One region of the Lentzea sp. NPDC092896 genome, then DNA from elsewhere that is predicted to be linked to it. Evidence: riboswitches for the same ligand, from Rfam matches in the RefSeq annotation. Region 1 holds a riboswitch; each other region holds the start of a gene.
The links. Region 1 has a riboswitch for cobalamin ahead of cobN (cobaltochelatase subunit CobN). Riboswitches for the same ligand answer to the same signal wherever they lie in the genome.
Positions count from the first base shown of each region.

Region 2: linked by a shared signal. The riboswitch ahead of ACIQF0_RS10125 (hypothetical protein) and the one ahead of cobN (cobaltochelatase subunit CobN) in region 1 are both predicted to bind cobalamin.
Region 3: linked by a shared signal. The riboswitch ahead of metE (5-methyltetrahydropteroyltriglutamate--homocysteine S-methyltransferase) and the one ahead of cobN (cobaltochelatase subunit CobN) in region 1 are both predicted to bind cobalamin.
Region 4: linked by a shared signal. The riboswitch ahead of ACIQF0_RS10110 (ribonucleoside-diphosphate reductase subunit alpha) and the one ahead of cobN (cobaltochelatase subunit CobN) in region 1 are both predicted to bind cobalamin.

Region 1 covers NZ_JBIVPX010000005.1:266,814-269,999, forward strand. Annotated here, with positions in the region: gene ACIQF0_RS25855 (precorrin-8X methylmutase) at 1-207, opposite strand, end outside; gene ACIQF0_RS25860 (hypothetical protein) at 204-1,235, opposite strand; cobalamin riboswitch at 1,244-1,379, shown strand; gene cobN (cobaltochelatase subunit CobN) at 1,414-3,186, shown strand, end outside.
Region 2 covers NZ_JBIVPX010000001.1:2,285,277-2,288,462, reverse strand. Annotated here, with positions in the region: gene ACIQF0_RS10125 (hypothetical protein) at 1-1,612, opposite strand, end outside; cobalamin riboswitch at 1,696-1,837, opposite strand; cobalamin riboswitch at 1,908-2,034, shown strand; gene ACIQF0_RS10120 (prenyltransferase/squalene oxidase repeat-containing protein) at 2,067-3,068, shown strand; gene ACIQF0_RS10115 (ribonucleotide-diphosphate reductase subunit beta) at 3,123-3,186, opposite strand, start outside.
Region 3 covers NZ_JBIVPX010000001.1:1,691,018-1,694,203, reverse strand. Annotated here, with positions in the region: gene ACIQF0_RS07585 (AMP-binding protein) at 1-29, opposite strand, end outside; gene ACIQF0_RS07580 (enoyl-CoA hydratase/isomerase family protein) at 22-762, opposite strand; gene ACIQF0_RS07575 (TetR/AcrR family transcriptional regulator) at 837-1,397, shown strand; cobalamin riboswitch at 1,396-1,601, shown strand; gene metE (5-methyltetrahydropteroyltriglutamate--homocysteine S-methyltransferase) at 1,709-3,186, shown strand, end outside.
Region 4 covers NZ_JBIVPX010000001.1:2,280,035-2,283,220, forward strand. Annotated here, with positions in the region: gene ACIQF0_RS10105 (FAD-dependent monooxygenase) at 3-1,436, opposite strand; cobalamin riboswitch at 1,605-1,817, shown strand; gene ACIQF0_RS10110 (ribonucleoside-diphosphate reductase subunit alpha) at 1,927-3,186, shown strand, end outside.

The sequences.
Region 1 (3,186 bases):
GCCCGCCCGCAGTGCCGCACGGGCGTCGCGCACGACGTTCGAGGAGAAGGCGACGTCGGCCGGCAGGTCGGTCATGCCGCACGCGTGGATCATGCGGACGACGACTTTCGCGACGTCGCCGGGGAACCTGGTGAGGTCCGACTCCGCGCGAATGGTGGCGAAGGACTGGCGGTAGATCTCCGCCCCGTCCTTGATGTACTGCGTCAACGGATCTCCTCGTAGCCGTCGCCGGTCGCGACGAACTCGGTCACATCGCCTGCGGGACGACCGCAGCGGCGGGCACAGCCTGACCAGTGAACGGGGCGGTCGTGCGGGGTTCCGAGCCAGGCGCGCGCGTCCGCTCGCACGTCGGAGAGCGACTTCGCGCAGCCAGGGTGGCCGGTGCAGGCGCTGACGCCGTGCCACGGGGAGGCCGGATCGGTGATCAGGCCGGTGGTGTCGGTGCCTTCGGGGACGACCAGACTGCGCCACGGGGTCAGGCGGAGGGCGACGCCGGGGAGTTGGTGAGCGTCGAGCCGGCCGAGCGGGACGCCCGGCGTCAAAGGTGAAGGTGCGACAGGCGTCACAGCCGGGGTGATGCGCGGGGCGTCGGTGACGCCGAAGTGAGCGGTGATCTTTCGCACACCGTCGTCCACTTCGGACAGGCGCCAGGCCTGGCCGCGGAGCTGCTGGAAGAGGCGGGCGGCGGTGAGGACTGCGTCGACGGGGTCGGTGACGCGGACGCCGGTGTCGCGACCGGCGAGGAGGAGGACCCACGTGGAGGGGGTGGTGCCGGACGCGTCGCCGCCTGCCTGGCCCACGTCCCCGCTGACCAGCCCGAAGTCGCCACCCAGGCCGCTCACCGAGGCCCCCACCGTGACCAGGAACCTGCCCGGCAGATCCGCCAGCGCCGGGTCCGCGCACAAGGCCGTGTCGATCGCGTCGACCAGCTCCTGGTTGTCCTCCAGCGGCGCCGCGATGATGTTGCGGATCCGCTCGTGCGACGCGGAGGGCAGCAGCCCGGCCGCGGCCAGTCGAGCGCCCAGTTCCACGCCGTCCGCCAGGCCCCTGATCTGGAGGTTCGCCCGCGAGGTCAGCTCGATCGAGCCGGCACCCAGTTCGAGCGAGGCGAGGCGCACGACATCCCACTGAGCAGCGGAAAGAGTGCCGCCGGGTACCCGGATGCGCGCCAGCCCGCCGTCAGCCGCGGCGTGCAGCTCGACGGCGCCGGGGCAGGCGTCCGGGTGACTACGCATAGGTCGGACTGTAACCCGCCGGTTAGGGTGAGCCCGAACGACGAAGCGCAGGAGGAAGCCGGTGTGAATCCGGCGCGGTCCCGCCACTGTGACCAGCGAACACCGCTGGGAGTCAGGAACTCCGCTTCGCCAGTCACCCGCATTTTGGGGCGAGGACCCCACGAGGGATGGAGCCTGCGTGATCCTGCTGCTGTCGACCTCCGACACCGACCTGCTGTCGGCGCGTGCGAGCGGTGCCGAGTACCGGCTCGGCAACCCCGCGCGACTCACCGTCGACGACCTGCCCGCGCTCGTCGACGGCGTGGACCTGGTCCTCGTGCGCATCCTCGGCGGCCGTCGGATGTGGGAGGAAGGTCTCGACTGGCTGCTGGCCGGTGGGCTGCCCGTGGTGGTGCTCGGCGGTGAGATGCAGCCCGACGCGGCGCTGATGGAGCTGTCGACGGTGCCCGGTGGCGTGTGCGCCGAGGCGCACCTCTACCTCGCGCACGGCGGTCCGGCGAACCTCACCGAGCTGCACAAGTTCCTGTCGGACACCGTGCTGCTGACCGGCCACGGCTTCGAGGCCCCCGCCGCCACTCCCACCTGGGGTGTGCTGGAGCGCGAGGGAACGCCAGAGGGTCCGACGGTCGCGGTGCTCTACTACCGCGCGCACCACGTGGCCGGGAACACGGCCTTCGTGCACGCCCTGTGCGACGCCATCGAGGCCAAGGGCGGCAAGCCCCTGCCGGTCTTCTGCTCCTCGCTGCGCACCGCCGAACCCGAGCTGCTCGACACGCTGCGCCAGGCCGACGCGCTCGTCGTGACGGTGCTCGCGGCGGGTGGCACGAACCCCGCGAAGGCATCGGCGGGTGGCGACGACGACGCGTGGGACGTCGGCGCGCTGGCCGCGCTCGACGTGCCGATCCTGCAGGGGTTGTGCCTCACGTCGAGCCGCGACTCGTGGGACGAGAACGACGACGGACTGTCTCCTTTGGACACCGCGACCCAGGTCGCGATCCCCGAGTTCGACGGCCGGATCATCACGGTTCCGTTCTCCTTCAAGGAGATCGACGAGGACGGGCTGACCGTCTACGTGGCCGACCCGGAACGGGCGCTGCGCGTCGCGGGCATCGCGGTCCGGCACGGCCGCCTCCGGCACATCCCGGTGGCCGAGCGCAGGATCGCGGTGATGCTGTCGGCGTACCCGACCAAGCACTCCCGCATCGGCAACGCGGTCGGCCTGGACACGCCGGCGTCGACCGTGCGGCTGCTGAAGGCCATGCAGGAGCACGGTTACGACATCGGCGACGCGCTGCCGGGCGTGCAGGAGCTGGACGGCGACGCGTTGATCCACGCGTTGATCGCGGCCGGTGGCCAGGACGCGGACTGGCTGACGCAGGAGCAGTTCGAGAGCAACCCGGTGCGCATCGCCGCGGCGGACTACCGGGAGTTCTACGAGACGCTGCCCGAGGACTTCCGCGAGTCGATGCAGGAGCACTGGGGCGAGGCCCCGGGCACGCTCTTCGTCGACCACAGCAAGTCCAAGGACGGCGAGATCGTGCTGGCCGCGTTGCGGTCCAACAACGTCGTCGTGATCGTGCAGCCGCCGCGCGGGTTCGGCGAGAACCCCATCGCGATCTACCACGACCCGGATCTGCCGCCGTCGCACCACTACCTCGCGGCGTACCGGTGGATCGAGTCGAACTTCGGCGCGGACGCGGTCGTGCACGTCGGCAAGCACGGCAACCTGGAGTGGTTGCCCGGCAAGACCGTCGGCATGTCGGCGTCCTGCGGCACGGACGCGGCCCTCGGCGACCTGCCGCTGGTGTACCCGTTCCTCGTCAACGACCCCGGCGAGGGCACGCAGGCCAAGCGGCGCGCGCACGCCACGCTGGTCGACCACCTCGTCCCGCCGATGGCCCGCGCCGACAGCTACGGCGACATCGCGCGGCTGGAGCAGTTGCTCGACGAG
Region 2 (3,186 bases), on a different contig from region 1:
CGTAGGCGGCCTCACCGGTCTCCTGCCCGGCGCCGTGCGCGTAGGCGTTGACCGCGTCCGGCGTCAGCAGGAACTCCGAGGCCTTCTTCGCGGCGTCCGGCTGCTCGCCCAGCGCGTGCAGGGCCAGCACCAGGTCCGCGGTCGCGTCGTAGTCGACGTAGGTCCTGTCGTTCTCGGTGACCTCGACGTGGTCGCCGCGCACGAGCTTGTTGGCCAGGTACGCGCCGAGCTTCGCGGCGGACGTCTTCGCGGCCGGTTGCACGGTCTTCGGCGCCGGGGCGGGCTGGCGGACCACGGCCTTCGGTTTGGTCGTCGGTGTGGGCGCTCTGACGGTGGTGGTCTCGGTCTTGGTGTGCACCGGTGGTGGCGTGGTGCCCTGTGCCGCCGTGGTCGTAGTCGTCGCCGGGGTGCTGCTCGCGGTGGTGGTCGGGGTCGGCTCGGGCACGTCGCCCTTGGCCAGCGCGTACAACCCGATCTGCGACAACCCGAGCGAGGCCTGCGCGCTCGCCCTGATCCACGTGTCGATGCCGGAGATGCCGCCGGTGCGCGCCGCCTGGTACGAGGCCGGGTCGTACGCGATCGCACCGATCTGCCCGGCCAGCGCGGTACCCGAGTCGGACGCGCCGGCCTGTGCGGACTTCAGGAACTCGACGCCCCTGCCGACCTCAGCACCCGCGCCGCCCGCGTCCGCGAGCGCCTGCACGATCAGGCCGGTGCTGTTGGTGTTCGGCGCCTCGGTCCCGACACCGCCACCCCAGCCACCACCGGCGGACTGGTTGTTCTTCAGCCACGTCACGGTCCTCGCGATCGGCTCGTCGAGCCCGGCCGCCCCGGCGCGCTTCGCCGCGAGCATGGCCGACAGCGCGAGGCCCGTCGCGTCACCGTCCGGCGCCGACGAGCCGTCGGCCTTCCCCTCGTCACAGGAGGACACCTTGAGGCCCTCAGGTCCCTGGACGTACCCGAAGAAGATCCGGAAGTAGCCCTCGGAACACTGCTGCGTCACCATCTTGTCGATGGCGGGCTGGTCGTTCTCCCCCGCCACCGCCAGGCCGATCACGGCGAGGGACTGGCCGAACATGTTGGCGTTGTTGTTCACCATGTCCGCCCACTCGGGGTTCTTCGAGTAGTCGCTGATCCGGCCGGCGTCGACGCCCGAGCGCCGGATCGCCGCCTTCGTCTCGGCGACCATGTCGTGGCCGTCGAAGGCACGCGGATCACGGCCGGAGATCTGCGCGGCGAGCAGGGTCTTGGCCACCGCGCCGCCGACGACGATCTGGTCGAAGCCCTGGCCGGGAGCGAGGCCGTCCCAGGTGAAGTAGTCGGTGACGTGTCCCTGGTCGTCCAGGAACTTCATGATCGGCTCGGCGAGCGCGCCGTCACCGGAGGCGTGCATCGCGAAGACCAGGTCGAGCATCAGGCCGTGGTCGGGCAGCTCGCCGCCGAGCGGGTTCTCCAGGGTGCCGTCGGGTCGCAGCTGGTGGGAGAGCCACACGGAGCTGGAGTGGGCGGCGTCGCGATCTCCCGCGGCGGCCGCGGTTCCGGCGATCGTCGTGGCGATCAGGCCCGCGCCGACGGCGAACGCCAGTGCGGCCAGGCTCCTGCGCCGGGTCATTTCTCTCCCCCTCCTCGTGCTGCTCGAGGAGAGGAGACGACGCGGGGCGCCGGCAGCCACCCCTGCGTTTCGCGACAGCGGTCGGTCCGTTCACCCCGCCCGGATGGTGACCCGACTCGCCACTGAAACCAGTGGCCCACGGTTGCGCGACAGTGCCGGATTCCGACCGGCTTCCCCGTCACGGGCGAGGTATGAAGTTGTCGAGCCGAGCGAGGTTAACACCTGGAAACCGCTGTTCGGCACCGCCTTCGGGGTCGGAGGCGAGCGTCACATCCGTACCCGGTACGGGGCCTTGCGCGGCATGAGAACCTGTTGGGCGTTCAGCGCGGCGCGGGGGAAGTCCGGTGAGAATCCGGCGCTGTCCCGCAACGGTGTGCCCTCCGCGGCAAGCCCGGTCACCCGCATCGCGCGGTGTTCACCAACTCCTGTCGTGGAAGTGCGGGAAAGGGTTCTCATGAGACGTCTGGTGCTCGCTGCTGTCCTGATGCTGGGCATTGGCACCGCTGCCACCCCCGCGGTGGCGGCCACGCACAACAAGTCCGGCGCCGCCGCGGGCTGGCTCGCCCGGCAACTGGTCGACGGCGAACGGTTCGAGGCCGACTTCGGCGGCCAGAAGTTCCCCGACCAGGGCCTGACGATCGACGCGATCTTCGCGTTCGCCGCCGCCCGTTCCTCGGACACCAACGCCGAGAAGGCCATCACGTGGCTGGCGAAGCCGGAGATCACCACCGGCTACGTCGGCTCCGGCACCGAGGCCTACGCGGGCGCGCACGCCAAGCTGTTGCTGGCGGCGAAGGTGCGACACAAGAACGGCAACGCTTTCGGCGGTGTCGACCTGGAAGCCGGTCTGCGCGGCCTGCTCGCGCCGTCGGGGAGGTTCTCCGACCGGTCGGACTTCGGTGACTTCTCCAACGCCTTCACCCAGTCCCTGGCGCTGATCGCCCTCGACCGCACGCCGGCCGGCTCGCCCGCGTCGGCCAAGGCCTTCCTCGCCGGAACCCAGTGCCCCGACGGGGGTTTCCCGCTGAACTTCGGTCAGACCCCGTGCGCCAGTGACGTCGACTCGACCGCGCTGGTCGTGCAGGCGTTGCGCGCCACCGGTGACAACGTCAACGCCGCCGAAGGCACCGCCTGGCTCGCGTCGAAGCAGAACGCCGACGGCGGTTTCTCCGTCGGCGCCAACGCTTCCAACGCCAACAGCACCGGCCTGGCCGCGCAGGCGCTGGCCGGTCACCGCCCTGCGGCCGCGACGCAGGCGCGTCAGTTCCTGCGTTCGCTCGCGGTCGGCTGTGCGGGTGCCGTCGCGGACCGAGGCGCGATCGCCTACGACGCAACGGGATTCGACCAGGCGACCGCTCCACGTGCCACGGCTCAGGCGGTGCTCGGCCTGACCGGGGTCAAGCTCGCGAACCTCGACGGCGGAGGCAACCCCGCCGCGCCGACGCTCGCCTGCTGACGAAGCGGTGCCCCTGACCGGAGTTCCCGGCCAGGGGCACCGCACCCGCACGACTCAGAAGTCCTCGTCGAACGCCACCGTGCCGGTCACACCGACCTGGTAGGCCGAAACCCGGCGC
Region 3 (3,186 bases), on a different contig from region 1:
GTTCGCAATGCGGAGATGAGGTCAGCCACGGCCGAACTCCTCCCGGGGCTCGTCCCCCTCGCCGGACAGGCTCGTGACGATCGCGTGGTCGACCTCGGTCGCCATCGCCTGCTCCAGCGTCGAGTCCACACCCAGGTCGAGCGCTCGTTTCGCGAGCCCGGCGGCGACCGGCGGCTGGGCGGCGATGCGGCGCGCGAGCTTCATCGCGTGCTTCTCGTGGTTCAGCGCGTAGGAGTTGATCAACCCCAACTCGTACGCGCGCGGAGGGTGAATTCGTTCGCCGAGCAGGAGCATCTCCTTGGCACGCGCCAGACCGACGATCCGAGGCAGCAGGCTGGAGATCCCACCGGTGACGCTGAGCCCGACGCCGACCTCGGGAAATCCGAACTGCGCGCTGGTCTGCGCCACGACCAGATCGCAGCCCAGCGCGAACTCGGCGCCCGCACCGAGCGCGTAGCCGTGCACCGCGGCGATCACGATGCCGGGGAAGTCGCGGATCGCGCGGGTGACGTCCTGAATGCGCTCCAACCGGGCTCGCGTCTGCTCCTCGGTCTCGACCGGAACCGGCTCCTTCAGGTCGTGGCCGGCGCAGAACGCCCTGCCGCGGCCCGCCAGCACGATCACCCGCGCCTGGTCCTCACCTGCCCGCGCGAACGCGGCCAGCAGGTCCTCGACCAGCGCCGGGACCACGGCGTTGAGCCGTTCCGGACGGTTCAGGTGCACCTGCGCGATGCCCTCGGCACAGGAGTAGTCGACGGTCATCTCTCCCCTTCGATCGATCGATCGATCGGGACTGACGCTAGAGTGAGCGAGTCGGGCCGGTCAAGGGAGGCAGCATGACGACGGAGGAACGGGTCCGCGAGGCGGCCGTGCGGTTGTTCGCCGAGCGCGGCTTCCACGGCACCGGCATCCGCGACCTCGCCCAGGCCGCCGGCCTGTCGTCGGCGACGCTCTACCACTACATGGGCACCAAGGAAGACCTGCTGGTCGAGATCATGCGCACGAGCCTGACCGAGCTGATCGGCAAGGCCGAGCAGATCACCGGTGACGAGACGGACCGTCTTGTCTCGTTGGTCAAGATGCACGTGCAGGCGCACGCCGAGAAGCCGCGCGAGACAGCGGTGGTGGACGGCGAGATGCGCGCGCTGACCGGCGAGCGCCGCGAGGAGATCGTGGCGTTGCGCGACCGCTACGAGCGCTTCTGGCAGGACGCGATCGACGACGGCGTGAAGGCGCGCAAGCTGACGGTCGCCGATCCGAGCGTCGCGCGGCTCGCGTTGCTGGAGATGTGCAGCGGCGTCTCGCGGTGGTACTCCCCCGCGGGGCCGGTCAAGTTGAGTGATCTCACCATTCAGTACGCGGCTATGGCGCTGGGCATGCTCGGCGCGGCCCGCTAGTGTCGGTCCTGCCAGCGGTTCACCCGGGCTCGTTCCGGGTGGAGCAAAAGGGAACCCGGTGCGAGTCCGGGACTGCCCCGCAGCGGTGAGTGGGAACGAAAGCCGTCAGAAGCACTGGGTCTGCCAGATCTGGGAAGCGACGGCCGGTAGGAGCCAGCGAGACGCCCACGAGTCCGAAGACCTGCCGCCGGTCCGCGCGCCGACCCGGTGCGCGGTGCTCCGGAGCCTCTCGGGCGGGCTGACGGGCGCGGCTGCGTGCCGTCCTGCTCGCGTGTCTCCGGTGCTTCCGCACGCTCGCGAGGAGAGAGCCTGTGACCATTGGCAGCACTGTTTTCGGCTACCCCCGCATCGGACCGAAGCGCGAACTGAAGCGCGCGGTCGAGCAGTACTGGGCCGGGAAGATCGACGAGGCCGCCCTGCGGGAGACGGCGAAGCAGCTCAGGGCGCAGACCTGGGCCGAACTGTCCGAACTGGACTCCGTTCCGTCGAACACCTTCTCGTTCTACGACCAGGTGCTCGACACGTCGTTGCTGTTCGACGCGATCCCCCAGCGGTTCCGCGACCTCGGACTGTCCGAACTGGACACCTACTTCGCGGCGGCCCGCGGCCGGGACGGCGCCGCGGCCCTGGAACTGACGAAGTGGTTCGACACGAACTACCACTACCTGGTGCCGGAACTGGGCCCGGACACCGAGTTCCGGCTGGCCGGCGACAAGCCGATCGCCGAGTACCGCGAGGCGCTCGAACTCGGCGTCACGACCCGGCCGGTGCTGCTCGGCCCGGTGACGTACCTGTTGCTGGCCAAGAGCACGGTGCCCGGCTTCGAACCGCTGGCACTGCTCGACCGCCTGCTGGAGGCGTACGTCGAACTGCTCGGCCGCCTGCGCGTCGAAGGCGTCGAGTGGGTGCAGATCGACGAACCGGCGTTCGCCGCCGACCGCACACCGGCCGACCTGAACGCGTTGCGCCGCGCGTACCGGACGCTCAGCGGACTGCCCGGCAGGCCGAAGCTGCTGGTCACCGGCTATTACGGCGGCCTCGGCGAGGCGTTGCCGATCCTGGCCGAGTCGCAGGTCGAGGCGATCGGCCTCGACCTGGTCAGCGCACCGGACACGTCGGTCGCGATCCCCGCGTTGCGCGACAAGATCCTGGTGGCCGGCCTGGTCGACGGCCGCAACGTGTGGCGCACCGATCTGCACGCCGCGCTGGCGAAGGCCGCGACGTTGCTGGGCTTCGCGAACGAGGTCGTCGTGTCGTCGTCCTCCACGCTGCTGCACGTGCCGTACGACCTGGAGGCCGAGGACCTGGAGCCGGACGTGCGGGCGCGGCTCGCGTTCGCCCGGCAGAAGGTGCGCGAGATCGTGGTGCTGGGCAGGGCTTTGCGCGGCGGAGCCGACGGTGCCTGGGCCGACGAGGCGAAGCGCCAGGTGCCCAGCCCGCGCCGCGACGACCACGTCCGGGCGCGCATCGAGTCGTTGCGGCCGGAGCACAGTCTTCGCTCCCCGTACGAGGAGCGTGCCGCCGCCCAGCAGGCCCGGCTCGGGTTGCCGCCGCTCGCGACCACGACGATCGGGTCGTTCCCGCAGACCGGTGACATCCGCAAGGCGCGTGCGGCCGTGCGCAGCGGTGAGATCACCGAGGACGAGTACGGACAGCGGATGCGGGACGAGATCGGTCGCGTGATCGATCTGCAGGAGGACATCGGCCTGGACGTGCTGGTGCACGGTGAACCCGAGCGCAACGACATGGTCCAGTACTTCGCCGAGCACCTGGAAGGCTTCGCCAGCAC
Region 4 (3,186 bases), on a different contig from region 1:
CGTCAGGAGGCGAACGGCTTGCCGAACCAGCGGGCGAGGTGGTCGTTCAGGTCCTGCTGCTCCTCGCCGATCCAGGCGACGTGCCCGTCGGGGCGCAGCAGGACGGCCGGAACCTCCAGTGCCGCAACGGGATCCGCGATCAGGTCGACGCGATCCGACCAGCCCTCGACGGCCAGTCGCCCGGTGCGGTCGAGCAGAAGGCCACGCCCCTGGTGCAGTCGGTCGTAGAGCCGGCCTTCTGCGAGATCGACGTCGGGCAACCGCCGGCCGAGCAGGTCGGGGCCTTCGCCGAAGTCGTAGCGGACGCCGATCGCGGTGATCTTCTCGATCAGCCGCCGGTTCACCTCGTTGATGTCCATCAGCTCGGTGAGCAGCCTGCGCACGGCCTGCGCGCCCGGTCCGGGGGCGGAGAGCTGCACCTGGGCACGGGTGTTGTCCAGCACGTCGGCGGCGACCGGATGACGTTCGGCGTGGTAGCTGTCCAGCAACGTCTCCGGCGCCCAGCCGCGGATCTGCGCCGCGAGCTTCCAGCCCAGGTTGACCGCGTCCTGCACGCCCAGGTTCAGGCCCTGGCCACCGGCGGGCGGGTGGATGTGCGCCGCGTCGCCTGCCAGCAGCACCCGCCCGATCCGGTAGTGCTCGACCAGCCGCGTGGCATCGCCGAAACGGGACAGCCAGCGCGGGGAGTGCACGCCGAAATCCGTTCCGGCGAAGGCGCGCAGTTCCCGCCGGAAATCCTCGATGGAGGGCGCCTCCGCGCGATCTTCACCGGCTTTCGCGCACGGGACCACAACGCGGTAGACCCCGTCGCCGAAATGTCCGAGGTGGAACACAGGGCTCGTCTTGCGGATTTCCGCGACCTTGGCGGCGATCTCGTCTTCCGGTGCGGCGGCCTTCATCTCGCCCATCAGCGTGTCGTTGCGCGAGGGCTCGCCGGGAAACCCGACGCCGAGCAGTTTGCGGACCGTGCTGCGGGAGCCGTCGCAGCCGACCAGGTACCGCGACCGCAGCCGCTCGCCATCGGCCAGTTCGACGGTCACGCCGTCGTCGTCCTGCTCGAGACCGGCCACCGCGGCACCGCGCCGGACCTGTGCGCCCAGTGCGATCGCGTGGTCGGCGAGCAGCCGGTCGGCGACCGGCTGCTGGATGCCGAGCATGGTGGTGAACGTGGAATCCAGGCCTTCCGGCGTGGGTTTGGGGATGGCGGCGAAGGCGCCACCGACCGGACGTTGCCGGCCCCGTTCCAGAAAGCGGTCCAGCAGACCGCGCATCGCCAGGATTTCCAGACTGCGAATGTGCAGACTCACGATGCGCACGAACGACGCGGCGGGCTCGGGTTCCTTTTCCAGAACGAGCACCCGCACGTCGTGCAGCCGCAGTTCGGCGGCCAGCACCGCGCCGGTCGGACCGCACCCGGCAATGATCACATCGAACATGAACCACCTGTTCAGCCTCGGCATCGGCGGCCAAGTGTGGGGGCCTCCAGATCTTGCCGCAAGCGATATACGGCGCAGGGTGAGGCGACGTCGTGAGCCTGGCGTGCTCTGCTCCAACTGAGCGACACGCCCACTAGATGTAGTTGTCAGCGGCTCGGCCGCGCCCATGTATTGTGCTCCGAAGCTGGTTCGGCCGATCCTCCAGATCGGTCGTCGCAAGAGGGAACCCGGTGGGAATCCGGGACTGCCCCGCAGCGGTGAGTGGGAACGAAAGCCGTCAGAAAGCACTGGACATCGATGTCTGGGAAGCGACGGCCGGTAGGCGCCTGGCGACAGGCTCGCCCACGAGTCCGAAGACCTGCCAGCGCCCCGCACGTGCCTGCGTGCGGGCGTCCGCGGCCCCGAGGGAGGGCGGGAGGACGTGGCGGTCGCGCGCGCCCGTTCACTCCTCGCTTCCCCGTGGCCACCCGAGCTCGCGAGGAGAGAGCTAGTGACGGCGGTCGACACGGTCACCACCACTATGCGCGTCAAGAAACGCAACGGTTCACTGGAACCGGTGGACTTGAACAAGATCGTGCGCGCGGTGGAGCGCTGCACGGTCGGTCTGCACGACGTCGACCCGTTGCGGGTCGCCACGAAGACGATCAGCGGTCTCTACGACGGCGCCACCACCGAGGAACTGGACCGGCTGTCGATCCAGACGGCCGCCGCGCTCGTGTCCGAGGAGCCCGAGTACTCCAAGCTCGCCGCGGGCCTGCTCGCCGCGTTCATCGAGAAGGAAGTGCGCCGCCAGGGCGTGATGTCCTTCAGCCAGAGCATCGCGCTCGGCCACGCGGAAGGCCTGATCGGCGACACGACCGCGGAGTTCGTGGCCGCCAACGCGCGCAAGCTCGACGACGCGATCGACCTGGAGGGCGACCGGCGGTTCGAGTACTTCGGCCTGCGCACGGTCTACGACCGCTACCTGCTGCGCCACCCCTCGAAGCGTTCGGTGATCGAGCAGCCGCAGTACTGGTTGCTGCGTGTCGCGTGCGGTCTCTCGCAGACGGCGACCGAGGCCATCGACTTCTACCGGCTGATGTCGTCGCTGGCGTACCTGCCCAGCTCGCCGACGCTGTTCAACTCCGGCACCCAGCACACCCAGATGTCGTCGTGCTACCTGCTGGACTCGCCGAAGGACCAGCTCGAGTCGATCTACGACCGCTACCAGCAGATCGCCAGGCTGTCGAAGTTCGCCGGCGGCATCGGCGTGCAGTGGTCCCGGGTCCGTTCGCGCGGCGCGTTGATCCGCGGCACGAACGGCCACTCCAACGGCATCGTGCCGTGGCTGCGCACGCTCGACGCGTCGGTCTCCGCGGTCAACCAGGGTGGCCGGCGCAAGGGCGCTGCCTGCGTGTACCTGGAGACGTGGCACCCGGACATCGAAGAGTTCCTGGAGCTGCGCGACAACACCGGTGAGGACGCGCGCCGCACGCACAACCTCAACCTGGCGAACTGGATCCCGGACGAGTTCATGCGCCGCGTCGAGGCCGACGCGGACTGGTCGCTGTTCGACCCGGACGAGATCCCCGAGCTGGTCGACCTGTGGGGCGACGAGTTCGACCGCGCCTACCGGGGTGCCGAGGAGGCCGGCCGCGCCGTGCGCACGGTCAAGGCTCGTGACCTTTATGGACGGATGATCCGGACGCTCGCGCAGACCGGCAACGGCTGGATGACGTTCAAGGACACCGCGAACCGGACGTGCAACCAG